3 regions of the Comamonas sp. GB3 AK4-5 genome follow, and region 3 is predicted to be linked to each of the others. Evidence: predicted binding sites of a transcription regulator. Region 3 holds the regulator's gene; each other region holds the start of a gene.
The links. Region 3 encodes FNR, which switches genes on or off when oxygen is low (the NO sensors DNR and NnrR bind a similar motif). Its sites were predicted from a motif close to TTGATNNNNATCAA; they were not measured.

Region 1: a site for FNR is predicted at 3,866-3,879, ahead of ACA027_RS01300 (DASS family sodium-coupled anion symporter). Genes of this name have one in related genera too.
Region 2: a site for FNR is predicted at 3,041-3,054, ahead of cyoA (ubiquinol oxidase subunit II). Genes of this name have one in related genera too.

The regions. Positions count from the first base shown of each region.
Region 1 covers NZ_CP166730.1:303,716-308,948, reverse strand. Annotated here, with positions in the region: gene ACA027_RS01325 (hypothetical protein) at 1-199, shown strand, start outside; gene pyrE (orotate phosphoribosyltransferase) at 300-1,004, opposite strand; gene ACA027_RS01315 (exodeoxyribonuclease III) at 1,015-1,821, shown strand; gene azu (azurin) at 2,343-2,795, shown strand; gene ACA027_RS01305 (MBL fold metallo-hydrolase) at 3,170-3,808, shown strand; gene ACA027_RS01300 (DASS family sodium-coupled anion symporter) at 3,981-5,233, shown strand, end outside.
Region 2 covers NZ_CP166730.1:4,545,734-4,550,966, forward strand. Annotated here, with positions in the region: gene cyoB (cytochrome o ubiquinol oxidase subunit I) at 1-1,806, opposite strand, end outside; gene cyoA (ubiquinol oxidase subunit II) at 1,933-2,979, opposite strand; gene ACA027_RS20205 (MFS transporter) at 3,434-4,783, shown strand; gene ACA027_RS20210 (MFS transporter) at 5,002-5,233, opposite strand, start outside.
Region 3 covers NZ_CP166730.1:3,323,960-3,329,192, reverse strand. Annotated here, with positions in the region: gene ACA027_RS15060 (DUF349 domain-containing protein) at 1-2,415, shown strand, start outside; gene ACA027_RS15055 (hypothetical protein) at 2,546-2,800, shown strand; gene fnr (fumarate/nitrate reduction transcriptional regulator Fnr) at 2,890-3,612, opposite strand; gene hemN (oxygen-independent coproporphyrinogen III oxidase) at 3,834-5,216, shown strand; gene ACA027_RS15040 (sulfite exporter TauE/SafE family protein) at 5,220-5,233, shown strand, end outside.

The DNA of each region.
Region 1 (5,233 bases), 2.0 Mb from region 3:
GTGGCTGGTTTATGGGCTGTGGGCCGGCTACCGCCCCTGGCTGCAGGCCAGCGACCCGGCCTGGCAAATGGCCGTGCACGGCGCCTCACTGTGGTCGCTGCCCTTGTTCATCGCCGCAGTGGCCTGGGCTGCGGCCCTGGCCGTGTGCTGGGCGCTACGCTTTATGAAGCAGGCCGCGCCGCGGCAGCCAAGGGATTAATTGCGCTGCAGCCAGCGCGGCAAACCGGCCCTCATCCCTACCCTCTCCCGCAGGCGGGCGAGGGAGTGATACCGAGGATGTAGGGCTCAGAGAGAAAGGCTCAGGCCTTGTCGTCCACCCCATAACGCTGGCGATAGGCCAGCACGCGCTCGTGGTGTTGCTGCATCTCGCCACCCGCGCCCTGGGCCTGCAGGTATTGCAGCAAATCGGCCAGGGTGGCGATGGTGGCCACCTGCAGCCCCAATTGGTTGCGCACATATTGCACGGCGCTGTGGTCCACGTCCTGGCCGTTTTCCGTGGCCTTTTCCTGGCGGTCCAGGGCAATCGCCACGGCATGGGGGGTGGCACCGGCAGCGCGGATCAAGGCAATGGATTCACGGGCCGCAGTCCCAGCGCTCATCACGTCATCGATGATCAGCACGCGGCCCTTGAGCGGGGCGCCCACCAGGGTACCGCCTTCGCCGTGGTCCTTGGCTTCCTTGCGGTTGTAGGCAAAGGGGACGTTGCGGCCCAGGCGGGCCAGTTCCACGGCCACGGTGGCAGCCAGCGGAATGCCCTTGTAGGCCGGGCCAAAGACCATGTCGAACTCCATGCCGCTGGCCATAATGGCTTTTGCATAGAATTCCGCCAGGCGCCCCATCTTGGCGCCGTCATCGAACAGACCAGCGTTGAAGAAGTACGGGCTCATGCGCCCGGCCTTGGTCTTGAACTCACCAAAGCGCAGCACGCCTGCGTCCACGGCAAACTGCACAAATTCCTGTGCCAGACGATCTTGATCCTGTTGCTGTGCGCCATTGACTACCATGGACTCTTCCTTGTTCAAATTAACCAGCCTCAACCTCAACGGCATCCGTTCCGCCACATCCAAAGGAGTGGAAGCCTGGGTTGCGGCGACCGGCCCGGATTGTATTTGCGTACAGGAAATCAAGGCGCAGGCTGCAGATATTCAGGGCCGCTTCGAGCAGTTGGCCGGCCTGACCGGCTACTTCCACTTTGCCGAGAAAAAAGGCTATTCGGGCGTGGGGGTGTACACCCGCCATGCACCGTCGGATGTGATCGTGGGCCTGGGTTCGGCCGAGTTCGACCCCGAGGGCCGCTATGTGGAGGCGCGCTTTGACACGCCGGCGCGCAAGCTGTCCATCATCAGCGCCTATTTCCCCAGCGGCAGCTCGGGCGAGGAGCGCCAGGGCGCCAAGTTCCGCTTTCTGGCCGAGATGCATGCCCACCTGATGCGCATGAAGGGCGAGCGCGAGTTCATCCTATGCGGCGACATCAACATTGCCCACCGCAAGGAAGACCTGAAGAACTGGCGCGGCAACCAGAAGAACAGCGGTTTCACCCCCGAAGAGCGCGCCTGGATGGACATGGCCCTGGACCCCGTAGCGCCCACGGGCGGCATCGTCGACGTCTACCGCCAGCTGCAGCCGGACACCACCGACGCCTGCTACACATGGTGGAGCAACCGCGGCCAGGCCTATGCCAACAATGTGGGATGGCGCCTGGACTACCACCTGGCCACGCCGGCACTGGCCGCACTGGCCCGCCAGGAGTCCATCTACAAGGGCGAGAAGTTCTCGGACCACGCCCCCATCACCATTGCTTACGACCTCACACTAGGTTGAGTGCTAGGTCCCGCAGATGCCGCATGCCGGCATTCGCAAAAATCAGAGCAACCATCGCTTGCAAGACGCCAATCTCCGCCTGAAAAACGGCTGAGATTGGCTTTCCATACGCATATATTGCTCTTTTATAAATAGCAAAACCCCTTTATTGCACCGTCTGTCCGTGCGCAAAGCTTGATACAACACAAGCTTTGGTGCGCTGCGCCAGCGGCTGCCATGCCTGCCACCGCCCGCCAGGCTGCCGTGCCTCACAGCCTGGCGCTCCGCCGCCGCATGCCAGAGAGTCGCAAGCCGTTGAATTCAAAAGAAGTTCCAGCACACAGCGCGGCGTCCGCATGACCCGAAATCACGCCCACAGAAGCCGGGGTTTGGCAAGCCTGCGGCGGTATTGCCCTCGTCGTTGACAGCTGTACCCATTCTGATTGGGCCGAATTTTCAGAAAATTCTGAAACAGAATGCACGTGGTCTGCCGTCCGGCATTCCCCGATTCGTTTTTTGATTTTGTGAAGGAGTTTCCGCACATGAAGAAGATTCTGATGACTGTGGCCCTGTGCGCCGCTGGTGCTATTGCCGCCCCCGCCATGGCCGCCGACTGCGCGCTGACCGTGGAATCCAACGACGCGATGCAGTTCAACACCAAGAGCATCGACGTGCCCAAGTCCTGCAAGAAGTTCACCGTGACGCTGAAGCACGTGGGCAAGATGCCCAAGACTTCCATGGGCCACAACATCGTGGTGTCCAGCACCGCCGACATGGCTGCCGTGGCAGCCGACGGCATGAAGGCCACGGCCGCTGCTGACTACGTGAAGGCCGGCGACGCCCGCGTGATCGCCCACAGCAAGATGATTGGCGGCGGCGAGTCCACCACCTTCGACATCGATGTGGCCAAGCTCAAGGCCGGCACCGACTACAGCTTCTTCTGCTCCTTCCCCGGCCACTACAGCATCATGAAGGGTGCGTTGAAGTTGATCTAAAGCACCCTGAGCCGCTGCGCGTCTTCCCCCTCTCTGGCTGCGCCGGAGGGGGACGGCACCAGCGCGGCGGGGCGGCCCTTGCGCGGAGCCCTGACATGGGCCTGTGCCAGTTTCGAGCCCCCTTTACGGGCGACACCATGGGTTGGTGACAAAGCCTCTGTACCGTCAGGTGCAGGGGCTTTTTTGCATGCTGGGCCAGCGTAGATCCTTGCTCGCTGTCTTTGACTGAGAGCGTGCCAGTTTCGAGCCCCCTTTACGGGCGACACCATGGGTTGGTGACAAAGCCTCTGTATCGTCAGGTACAGAGGCTTTTTGCATGCTGGGCCACAATCGGCCTTGCTTTTCTCAGAACCTCTCAGAACACTTCCCACGCCATGCTTGCCTACCACACCATCCCCGTCACTGCCTTCCAGCAAAACTGCTCTTTGGTGTGGTGTGACCAGACCCGGGACGCCGCCGTCATCGACCCCGGCGGCGATCTGGAGACCATTTTGTGGGAGGTGGAGCGGCTGGAGTTGCAGCTCAAGGCCATCTGGATCACCCACGCCCACATCGACCATGCGGGCGGCACGGCCGATCTGGCCGAGCAGTTGGGCCTGCCCATCATCGGCCCCCATCCGGGCGACCAGTTCTGGATTGATGGCCTGCCCCAGCAGGGTGCCATGTTCGGCTTTCCGCCATCGCGCCCCTTTGTGCCCACGCGCTGGCTGGCGGATGGCGACAGCGTGAGCATCGGCCAGGAAACACTGGCCGTGCGCCACTGCCCCGGCCACACACCCGGCCATGTGGTGTTTCACGCGCCGCAGATTGAGCGCTGCTTTGTGGGTGATGTGCTGTTTGCCGGCAGCATAGGCCGCACCGACTTTCCCCAGGGCAACCACCAGCAGCTGATCGACTCCATCACCCAGCGCCTGTGGCCCATGGGCGATGCGACGGTGTTCATCCCCGGTCACGGCCCGGAAAGCAGCTTTGGCCGCGAGCGCGCCACCAATCCCTACGTGGGGAACACCTGAGCGACGGCGTCCCGGGCGCCCGGTGTTACAGCATGTGTCCCGTCGGCGACATATTGCTTGATATGCATCAATTTTGTAAGGAAAAGCATCCTTTATCTGACGTAAGGCAGTGCGCGCAAGAACTAGCATCGTTGCATCCGTGTGGCGATTTTCACTCTTGCGAGGAGCACCTATGGCGTCTACATCCGCACCTGAAACCGGGCCGATCACCTCCAAACCGGAGCCTGATTCCAATAAAAAACTTGCTTACCTTCTTCTAGGCCTGGTGCTGTATGGCATCGTGCTGGCCCTGCCCCAACCTGCCGGACTGACCGACTCGGGTCAGGTGGCCCTGGGCCTGCTGGTCCTGGTGGTGGTGCTGTGGATCAGCGAATGCGTCTCCCCTGCCAACAGCGCCGTGGTGCTGACCGGCGCCGCCGTGCTGGGGCTGATGGGCACCTCCCTCACCGAGGGCGGCAAGGTCATGAACTCCTCGGCCGCCCTGACCACCATGCTCAGCGGCTTCTCCTCCACCGCCGTGCTGCTGGTGGCCGCCGCGCTGTTCCTGGCCGTGGCACTCAAGCACACGGGGCTGGACAAGCGCATCGCGTTGATCGTGATGAGCAAGATCGGCGTCTCGCCTGCCCGCCTGGTGCTGGGCGCGATGATCGTCGGCTTTGTGCTGGCCCTGTTCATCCCGTCGGCCACGGCCCGCGTGGGTGCGGTGATCCCCATCATGATCGGTATCACTGCCGCCCTGGGTCTGGCGGTGAACAGCTCGCTGGGCGCCACCTTGATGATCGTGACGGCCAGCGCCTGCTCCATCTTCAACATGGCCATCAAGACCGGTGCTGCGCAGAACATCATCAGCCTGAACTTCATGCAGGAAGCCTTTGGCCACAACGTGACCTGGGGCCAGTGGTTCATCACCGCCCTGCCCTTCACCCTGGGCATGAGCGTGGTGCTGTTTTTTGCAGCACTGTGGATTCTCCGTCCCCAAGTGCCCGCCGGTGAAGACATGGTCGGCAAGCTGCGCCAGCAACTGGCCGAGCTGGGCCCGGTGACCGGTCCCGAAAAGCGCCTGATCGCCGTGGCGGCCCTGCTGCTGGTGATGTGGTCCACCGAAGGCATGCTGCATCCCTTCGACACCACCACCACCACCCAGATCGGTATTGCCCTGCTGCTGATGCCCAAGATCGGTGTGATGCACTGGTCGCAGGCCGAAAAGCTGGTGCCCTGGGGCACGATCGTGCTGTTTGCCGCCTCCATCTCCCTGGGTAATCTGCTGTCCAAGACCGGCGCTGCCGGCTGGCTGGCACAGCAAACGCTGGGCCAGATGGGCCTGTCCGTGCTGCCCGTGGTGGCCGTGATTGGTGCGCTGTCGGTGTTCAGCATCGTGCTGCACTTGGGCTTTGCCTCGGCCACCGGCCTGGCCAGCACGCTGAT
Region 2 (5,233 bases), 1.2 Mb from region 3:
GCCAGCCAGCCACCAGATGTGCCAGATCAGCGCAAAGCCCAACACCAGGGACAGGCCGGAGATCACCACGCCAGCGCCGGTATTGGCAGGCATGTGGACCGCCTGGAAGCCGGTCAGCGGACGCTGGTAGCCGTGCTTCTTCATGTCCCACCAGGCATCGATTTCATGCACCACGGGGGTGAAGGCGAAGTTGTACTGGGGAGGAGGCGAGGAAGTCGCCCACTCCAGCGTACGGCCTTCCCATGGGTCGCCGGTTTCGTCGCGCAGCTGGTCGCGCTTGATGTAGCTGACCACCAGTTGCAGGATGAAGCAGCCGATGCCGGCAGCGATCAGTGCAGCACCGCAGGCAGCGATGATGAACCAGATCTGCAGCGAGGGATCGTCAAAGTGGTTGGCACGGCGTGTCACGCCCATCAGGCCCAGGATGTACAGCGGGGTGAAGGCCACCCAGAAGCCCACCAGCCAGAACCAGAAGCAGCACTTGCCCCAGAACTCATCGAGCTTGTAGCCGAAGGCCTTGGGATACCAGTAGTTGATGGCGGCAAACACGCCAAACACCACGCCGCCGATGATCACGTTGTGGAAGTGGGCGATCAGGAACAGCGAGTTGTGCAGCACAAAGTCGGCAGGCGGCACGGCCAGCAACACACCGGTCATGCCACCGATGGCGAAGGTGACCATAAAGCCCACGGTCCACATCATGGGCACGGTGAAGCGAATGCGCCCCTTGTACATGGTGAACAGCCAGTTGAAGATCTTCGCCCCCGTGGGGATGGAGATGATCATGGTGGTGATACCGAAGAAGGTATTCACGCTGGCGCCCGAGCCCATGGTGAAGAAGTGGTGCAGCCACACCAGGTAGGACAGCACGGTGATACACACCGTGGCATACACCATGGAGGTGTAGCCGAACAGACGCTTGCGCGAGAACGTGGACACGATTTCCGAGAACACGCCAAAGCAAGGCAGGATCAGGATGTAGACCTCGGGGTGGCCCCAGATCCAGATCAGGTTCACGTACAACATGGCGTTGCCGCCGAAGTCGTTCGAGAAGAAATGCGTGCCTACGTAGCGATCCAGGGACATCAGCACCAGGGCTGCGGTCAACATGGGGAAGGACGCCACGATCAGGGCGTTGGTGCACAGGGCGGTCCAGGTGAAGACGGGCATCTTCATCATGTTCATGCCGGGTGCGCGCATCTTGATGATGGTGACAATCAGGTTGATACCCGACAGCGTCGTGCCCACCCCCGCGATCTGCAGCGCCCAGATGTAGTAGTCCAGACCCGTGCTGCCGCTTTGGTTGCCCAGATTGGACAAGGCCAGCCAGCCCGAGGTGGAGAACTCACCCAGGAACAGGGAGATCATCACCAGCACAGCGCCGGCGGTGGTCATCCAGAAGCTGAAGTTGTTCAGGAACGGGAAGGACACGTCGCGCGCACCGATTTGCAGCGGCACCACGTAGTTCATCAGACCGGTCACAAAGGGCATGGCCACGAAGAAGATCATGATCACGCCGTGGGCGGTGAAGATCTGGTCGTAGTGGTGCGGGGGCAGATAGCCCAGGTTGTCACCAAAGGCCATGGCCTGCTGCAGGCGCATCATCACCGCGTCGGCAAAGCCGCGCAGCAGCATGACCACACCCAGGATCATGTACATGATGCCGATCTTCTTGTGGTCGATCGTGCAGATCCAGTCACGCCACAGCGGTCCCCACAGGCGGAACTTGGTCAGCGCGGCCATGACGACCATGCCGCCCAGCACCACAGCAATAAAAGTCCATAGCACGATGGGCTCATGCGCCATCGGTACGGCGTCCCAGCTGATCCGCCCGATGAGCGGATCGTTGGGCAAGGTTGTATTTCCAGACATATCGAGTCTCTTGCTAAGTGGCAGCGGCCCCGCTTGGTGCAGAGCCTGTGCCGTCAATGCTTACTGCTGTGTCACAGCGCCCGGCTGGGCTTGCTGTTCCAGGAAGGCCACCACGCTGTCGGCGTTTTGCACCGTGCACACGTCGTCCGGCAGGTTCAGGCCGGCCGCTTTCATGTAGGCAGCGCCACCAGCGGCGTCGATGGCCATCATGTGGTGCATGCACATCTGACCGTCTTCCACGCAACGGTTCAGCACCTTGTCGTACAGGCCCTCTTCCACGGAAGAGAAGCGCGCCACAGGGTTGCGCTCGCTGGGCTGTGCCAGTGCCTGGTAGGCCTCGCGGGTCAGCGCCTGGCCTTCGCTCTTGGCCTTGGCCACCCAGGCGTCAAAGCCTTCGTTGCTCAGGCCATGGAACTTGAAGGTCATGCCCGAGAAGCCCGAACCGCTGTAGTGCGAGGACATGCCCTTGAAGACACCTTCCTTGTTGATGACGGCGTTCAGCTCGGTCTGCATACCGGGCATGGCATAGATCATGCCGGCCAGATCAGGCACGTAGAACGCATTCATGGTGTGCGTGGCCGTGAGCTTGAAGTGGATGGGACGGTCCACCGGCGCAGCCAGCTCGTTCACCGTGGCAATACCTTGCTCGGGCAGGAAGAACAGCCACTTCCAGTCCATGGCCACCACCTGCACTTCCAGGGGCTTGATTTCAGGCGGCAAGGCCTTAGATGCAGAGACACGGTCCAGCGGGCGATAGGGGTCGAGCTTGTGGGTGCTGATCCAGGTCAGCGCACCCAGGGCGATGATGATGATCAGCGGCACGCTCCAGATCACCAGCTCCAGGGCGGTGGAGTGGTGCCACTCGGGATCGTATTCGGCCTCGGTGTTCGACTGGCGATATTTCCAGGCGAACAACAGCGTCAACAAGATCACCGGCACGATGATGATCAACATCAGCAGGGTGGCAGTCACCACCAGCTGGCCCTGCTGGGCTGCGATGTCACCTGCTGGATTGAGAACGACAACCTTGCTGCAGCCCGTAAGACTGGCTATCAAGGCGGCCGCTGCGAGCCACGCGGGCCCGCGGATTTCCTTGGATTGAAACATGCTATAGACGCGAAAAGACACGCACAGGCGGATGCCGGTGCGGATTACAAGAGGTTGCGAATTTACTTCGATCAAGCTTTGTGACGATTGGACATTTTGTCCACCAGCCTCCTGCCTCAAGTCATTGCAAGCTTTACGCATATCCGCTAGGCATGTTTTGAAAAATAAAAAACACGCATAAGCATTTGTTTTTACACAGATTTTTATGCAACAAGCTGTTTGTGAATCTTAAAAAAATACATACCCAACAGCCTCGCAGCCGCAGCGAAGTGCGGACTAACCCTGTGCACCTGCGGGTCTTGAGCGCCCCCGCCCAGCCCTTTCCACGGTCTTGACCCCCATCAAGATCGGGAACTTCCCGTACAAAACCACTTCACAGCCACTTCCCCGATTGCGGCCATGGGCACATGGGCGTAGAACGGGTGCACACCTTAGTCTCAGAGGAGTGCGCGGCATGAGTGGCATCGCTTATTCAAACACTGGGTCTGCTGGCGGTTTTCACGCATCGGAATCGCTGTCCAGCAGCGACACCCATGAAACCGCCTCTCCGGGCGAGATCGCGGCCGGCGTCATCATCGGGCGTTCGTCGGAGTATTTCGACTTCTTCGTCTTCGGCATCGCCTGCGTGCTGGTCTTTCCCCATGTGTTCTTCCCTTATCTGACGCTGCTGAACGGCATGCTGGCCTCGTTTGCCATGTTTGCCGTGGCCTTTGTCGCGCGCCCCATAGGCACGGCCGTCTCCATGGCCATACAGCGCCGCTGGGGTCGGGCCACCAAGCTCACACTGGCGCTGCTGATGCTGGGCTCGGCCACCGTGGGCATTGCCCTGTTGCCCGGTTATGGCGAGTTGGGCCACTACGCCATCTGGCTGCTGGTGCTGTTTCGCGTGCTGCAGGGACTGGCCCTGGGCGGCTCCTGGGATGGCCTGCCCTCGCTGCTGGCCCTGAGCGCCCCGCCCGAAAAACGCGGCTGGTATTCCATGCTGGGCCAGCTTGGCGCCCCGCTGGGCTTTGTGGTGGCGGCGGCCCTTTTTGCTTATCTGTACGGCGCCCTCAGCCATGAGGAATTTGTGGAGTGGGGCTGGCGCTTTCCCTTCTGCGTAGCATTTGCCATCAATGTCGTGGCACTGTTTGCCCGCCTGCGCCTGGTGGCGAGCCAAGACTATGAACGCATGCTGGAGGCGCTGGAGCTGGAGCCCGCTCCTGCCCTGGAACTGGCGCGCAGCGGCGAGGGCCGCAATGTGCTGCTGGGCGCGCTGGCAGCCCTGGCCAGCTTTGCACTGTTCCACCTGGTCACGGTGTTCCCCCTGTCGTGGATGACCATGTTCGGCGTGGACAGCGTCACCAGCATTCTGTGGATGCAGGTGCTGGGCGCCCTGCTGGCCGCAGCGGCCATCGTGCTGTCGGGCAAGATCGCCGACCGCTTTGGTCGCCGCAACACCCTGGGCACCATGGCCGTGCTGATAGGTCTGTTCAGCCTGGCCACCCCCTTCCTGCTGGATGGCGGCAGCGCCGGGCAGAACACCTTCATTTTGCTGGGCTTTGTGCTGCTGGGCCTGTCCTACGGCCAGTCCTCGGGCACGGTGACGGCCAACTTCTCACGTCGCCTGCGCTATGTGGGCGCGGCCTACTCGTCCGATCTGGCCTGGCTGCTGGGCGCGGCCTTTGCCCCCCTGGTGGCCCTGGGCCTGTCGGCCCGCTTCGGCCCGGTGGCCGTGGGCCTGTACCTGCTGTCGGGCGCCATCAGCACCTTGGCCGCACTGGGCATCAACCGCGCCATAGAAGCCAAAGGAAGTGACAATTAGCTCCCCCTGAGTCGCCTGCGGCGCCTTCCCCCAGGGGACGGCATCATCGCTGCGGGGCGGCCCTTGCTTGATGCCCCTGACTTGGATCGCGCCAGTTTTTTGCGACCTGGGTAAACCCGACGCTACAGGAGCACATAAATTCCCATGGGCACGCATTGCCCAAAAAACGGCAGGCAGCAGGCGCTGAGTTTTGAGGCAGCATTGAACAATGCAGGGGGCTATTTCAGCTGCCGGTGCAGCAACCAGGCCGTATAGGCCGGAGCCAGCGCAAACAGCACAAACAGCCAGGCCGCCGCGCTTTGCGCACCGGCTACGCCGCCAGGCTGGGTCAACCCGGCCATATTCGCCACCAGGCCGGCCAGCGCCGCGCCTATGGCCATGCCATAGAGCTGCACCGTGGTGATGGCGGCCGAGGCCATGTCCTCCTGGCCCTTGGGTGCCACCGTCAGC
Region 3 (5,233 bases):
GCGCCTGCACTGGATGTGCTGCAGGACGTGTTCAAGGAAATGAATGTGCGCGACAAGGGCGCGGCCCGTGTCGTGCGTGACCGCCTGGACGAGCTGCGCCGTGCCAAGGACCAGGACGCCATCGCCGTGGAATGGGTGGCAAAAGCCCAGGCCCTGCTGGCCCAGCCTACATTGAACACGGCCGATGCCGCAGCCTGGCAGCGTGAAGCCGCCAAGGCCGGCGCACCGCTGTCGCGCGAGCCGCTGGCAGGCTACAAGGCCCAGTTGGCCGAGCGCATCAAGGCCGCAGAAGACCTGCAGCACCGCGTGCAGGTGCAAAAGGAAGCCGCCGTGCTGCTGTCCCAGCGCATCGAAGTGCTGTCCACCAAGTCGTGGAAAGACGCCGCCGCCGTGCAGCAAGCCCTGAGCACCGATGTGGCGCGCTGGCAAGAGCAGGCCCAGGCACTGACCGAAGACGCCGCCTGGGCCAGCCTGGACGCCCGCCTGGCCCAGCAGCTGACCGGCTCGCGCGATCAGCTGAACGTGGTGTGGGAGGCTTTCTCTTCCGCACTGGCCGCCACGCAGGCCGCTGCCGACAACGCCGAAGCTGCACTGCCCACCGTGCCCGTGTGGGCCGACGAAATTCGCGTGGGCCGAGGTCTGCCGGCCGAGCTGGCTGCCGAGACGCCAGCTGCCCAGCCCGCCAAGGGTGACGCCCCCATCAAGGCTGCCGCCGTGGTCTTGCAGGCTGCGCAGGCGCTGCAAGCCCTGCTGGAAGGCAGCGAAGACAAGACCGGCGCCATCGCCGGTTTGCGCGCCGCCTTGCGCCAGCATGGCCGCTCGCTGGACGCCGCAGTGCTGGCGCAAATGGATGCGCTGCTGGTGCAGGCGGGCGATGCCCGAGGCTGGAAGCCCCAGGCCGTGGATGCCGAGCGCGAAGCCCTGGTGGCCAAGGCCAAGGCGCTGCTGGAGCGTCCGGAAGGTCAATCCCTGGGTGGCCGCAAGGTGCAGGAGTCGCTGCGCCAGCTGCGTGAGCAATGGAAGCAGCTGGACCAGGGCTCCGCGCCCAACCACGGTCTGTGGAAGCAGTTTGATGAGGCCTGCAACACCGCCTACAAGGTGGTGGAGGGCTGGCTGGACAAGCTGCGCAGCGAATCGGCCGAGCACAAGGCCTCGCGCACCGCGCTGATTGAAGAGCTGCGCGCCTGGGGCCAGTCGGTCAAGGACAGCCAGGACTGGAAGGGCATGGCCCGCAGCCTGCGCCAGTTTGCCGAGCGCTGGCGTGAAGGCGGTCATGTGGGCGAGAAGCTGTATGCCGAGCTGCAGCAGCAATGGCGCCAGGCCATGGGCGAGGCGGAAGCCCCGCTGCAGCGCGTGCAGCAAGCGAGCTTGCAACGCCGCCACGCCATGATCGAAGAGGCACAGGCGCTGGGCAATGCACCCGCGCTGCAAATCGCCGCCATCAAGGCGCTGCAGCAGCGCTGGCAGGCTGAAGCCCAGGAGGTGCCGGTGGATCGCCGCCAGGAGCAAAAGCTGTGGGATGCCTTCCGCAAGCCGCTGGATGAGGCTTTCAGCCGCAAGCCGGCCGAGCGCGGTGACCGCGCCCGCACGGCCGTGAACCCCGCCACGCTGAGTGCCCATGACCGTGCCGTGCTGGAAGCTTCGCAGCAATTGGAAGCCGCCAATGCCGACGGCGATGTCCAGAAAATCCGCGCCGCCGTGGCAGGGCTGGAAGAAGTGCTGCGCAACGCGCCTGCGGCCGCTGCTGCCGAAGCTGCAAGCCCGTCCGCAGCGGAGGGCGAAGCTGCCCCCGCAGCGCCGGCCGTGGCCCGCCCGATCAAGGCGGTGCGTGGTGATGACCGCCCCGGTATGCGCAAGGAGGCCGCACCGGCACCCGCTGCGCGCAAGCCTGGCCGTCCGGAGCGTGGTGATCGCGGTGATCGTTTCGAGCGCCCCGACCGTACGCCCCGTGGCCCACGCCTGGGTGATGCGGCTTTCCGTGCACAGCGCGAAGCCATGGACCACGCCCAGTTTGCGCTGCGCAAGCTGACGGCCCAGGCCCACGGTGAAGCCTTGACCCAACTGATGGATGCCTGGGGCCAGCGCGATGCGGCTTTGCTGCCCGCTGCCCAAGAGCTGGGCAAGCTCAGCAATGCGACGCGCAACAGCTGGCAGGCTGCTGTGTCGGGTGCTGCCCAGGGCGATGCTGCCCAGTCGCTGCTGCGCCTGGAAATGGCGGCCGATGTTCCCACGCCGGCCGACCAACTGTCTGCCCGCCGCGCTCTGCAGCTGCAGCTGCTGACCAACCGCAAGGCCGCTGACCCCCGCACCACCTGGGAGCAGGATGTGGCCGCCGTGCTGGCCGCTGCCCGCAGTGACAGCGATGCCCAGCGTCTGCAAAGCGCGCTCAAGGCCTTGCTGCGTGGCAGCAAATAAGGTCGTTTAGACGCTGACCTTCAAAAGCCTGCAGCAATGCAGGCTTTTTTTATGTTTAGGGTATCTGCTAGAGCGCCCGCGCCCAGCTTGGGGACAATGGCAGTGCGTATCCCTCAACAAGGAGAGTCCCATGCTGTTGCGTCGCTGGATGTGGATTGTTTGGCCGGCCTTTCTGGCCGCCGGGGTGATGGAGATGTTGGTCTTCGCCTTTGTCGATCCACTGGATCTGCCTCGGTTCTCAGCCTGTGCCGAGACGTCGCGCTTGGGTGTCTGTACCGCCGCTTTCTTTGTGTTCTGGGGCATCACCATCATGGCTTCGGCGATGACCTGTTTGCTGGCGCTTTCGCCCCGGGAGATCAACGACGCGGCGTCCGCATCCGCCTGATGTGGTGCAGATGCCACCATGAAAAAAAGCCTCCGTACGGAGGCTTTTTCAATAGGGCGCGCACGGCATCAGCTGCCGTGGGCTGTGGATCATGCGCACTCGTGCTGGCTGTTGACGATGCGCTTGAGGCCTTCGGTGTCGAGGATGCGCACATGGCGCTGCTTGACTTCGACCAGGCCTTCTTCGACGAACTTGGAGAAGGTGCGGCTGACGGTTTCCAGCTTCAACCCCAGGTAGCTGCCGATTTCTTCGCGCGTCATGCGCAGCACCAGCTCGGACGAGGAAAAGCCGCGGGCATGCAGGCGCTGCACCAGGTTCAGCACAAAGGCGGCCAGGCGCTCCTCTGCGCGCATGCTGCCGAGCAGCAGCATCACGCCATGCTCGCGCACGATTTCGCGGCTCATCACCTTGTGCACATGGGACTGCAGTGCCGTGACTTCGCGTGAGAGATCTTCCAGGCGATCGAAAGGCATCACGCAGACTTCGGCGTCTTCCAGTGCCACGGCATCACAGGTGTGGTGGTCGTGCACGATGCCATCCAGGCCAATGATCTCGCCTGCCATTTGGAAGCCGGTGACTTGATCGCGGCCATCTTCCGTGGCCACGCAGGTCTTGAAGAAGCCGGTACGGATGGCATAGAGCGAGGTGAAGGCCTCGCCATTGCGAAACAGGGTGCTTCCACGCTTTACTTTGCGGCGGGTCGCCACAATTTCATCAATACGTTGCAGCTGCTGCTCATTGAGGCCGCTGGGCATGCACAGTTCGCGCAGGTTGCAATTGGAGCAGGTAACTTTGATGGGGGGGGGGGTCATGGTAATGACGCCTTGGGATCCCGCGGAACGGGCCATCGGACGTAATGCTGAAGGATTATCGGAATGTGGGGCGAGGGGGATCGAAGCAGAAAAGTGGAGGGAAGGCTCGAATGATTTGAATCAAATTGTCGCAGGTGTAGTTTGCTTGTATCTTGATGAGTGTCAAGTGTGACATTTCTTGCTTGGGGCACAGTGCAGCCAGCACACAAGGAATTCACACAATGACTGCTGTAACGCCAGAGCTACTTCGTCGGTATGACGTGCCTGGGCCCCGTTATACCTCCTATCCCACAGCTGACCGATTTATCGAAGCCTTTGGCCCTGGAGATTACGAGTTGGCCTTGCAGCAACGCAAACTCAACTCGGCCGCCAAGGCGCTGCCCATGTCGCTGTACGTGCATGTGCCGTTTTGCGCATCGCTGTGCTACTACTGCGCTTGCAACAAGATCATCACCAAGCACCATGAGCGTGCGCACACCTATCTGCAGTACCTGGAAAAAGAGGTGGCTTTGCAGGTGGCGCATTGCGGTGAGGGGCAGGCCGTCAGCCAGCTGCACATTGGCGGCGGAACGCCTACGTTCTTGTCTGACAGCGAGTTGTCGCAACTGATGACGATGCTTCGAGCGAAATTTTCCTTCGAGGCCGTAGGGGAATACTCGATCGAGATCGACCCGCGCACGGTGACACGCGAGCGCCTGCTGCATCTGGCGCGCCTGGGCTTTAACCGCCTGAGCTTTGGTGTGCAGGATTTCGATCCCGATGTGCAAAAAGCCGTGCACCGTGAGCAGCCTGCCGAGCAGGTGTTCGAGCTGGTGCAGGCCGCACGCGACATCGGCTTTCAATCGATCAATGTGGACCTGATCTATGGGTTGCCACGCCAGACGGCCGAGTCTTTTGACCGGACGCTGGAGCAGGTGGCTGCCTTGCGCCCTGATCGCATTGCGCTGTATGCCTATGCCCATCTGCCCGAGCGCTTCAAGCCGCAGCGCCGCATCGTGACGGAAGAGCTGCCGCAAGCCGGTGACAAGCTGTCCATGCTGTCGCGGTCCATTGATGCCTTTATGCAGGCCGGCTATGTCTATGTGGGCATGGACCACTTTGCGCTGCCGGACGATGCCTTGGCCATCGCCAAGCGCCAGGGGCGGCTGCACCGCAACTTTCAGGGCTACAGCACGCAGCCGGATTGCGATCTGATCGCGCTGGGTGTGTCGGCCATCGGCCGCGTGGGTGTGACGTACAGCCAGAACGCCAAGACGCTGGAGGAGTACTACGACTTCCTCGACCAGGGGCAACTGCCCGTGGTGCGCGGTCTGGCACTGAGCCGCGATGATCTGGTGCGCCGCGCTGTCATCATGGCGCTGATGTGCCAGGGCGAGGTGCTGTTCGAGCCCATGAGCCAAGCCTGGCTGCTGAATTTCGAGAGCTACTTTGCCAATGAGCTGGAGCTGCTGGAGCCGCAGGCAGAACAAGGTCTGGTGGAGATTCGCAGCGACGGTGTGCGCGTGACCTCCAAGGGCTGGTTCTTTGTGCGCGGAGTGGCCATGGTGTTTGACCGACATTTGCAGGCTGGCAAGACCCGGGCACGGTTTTCCCGGATCATCTAGCCCATGTGGCTATCGTT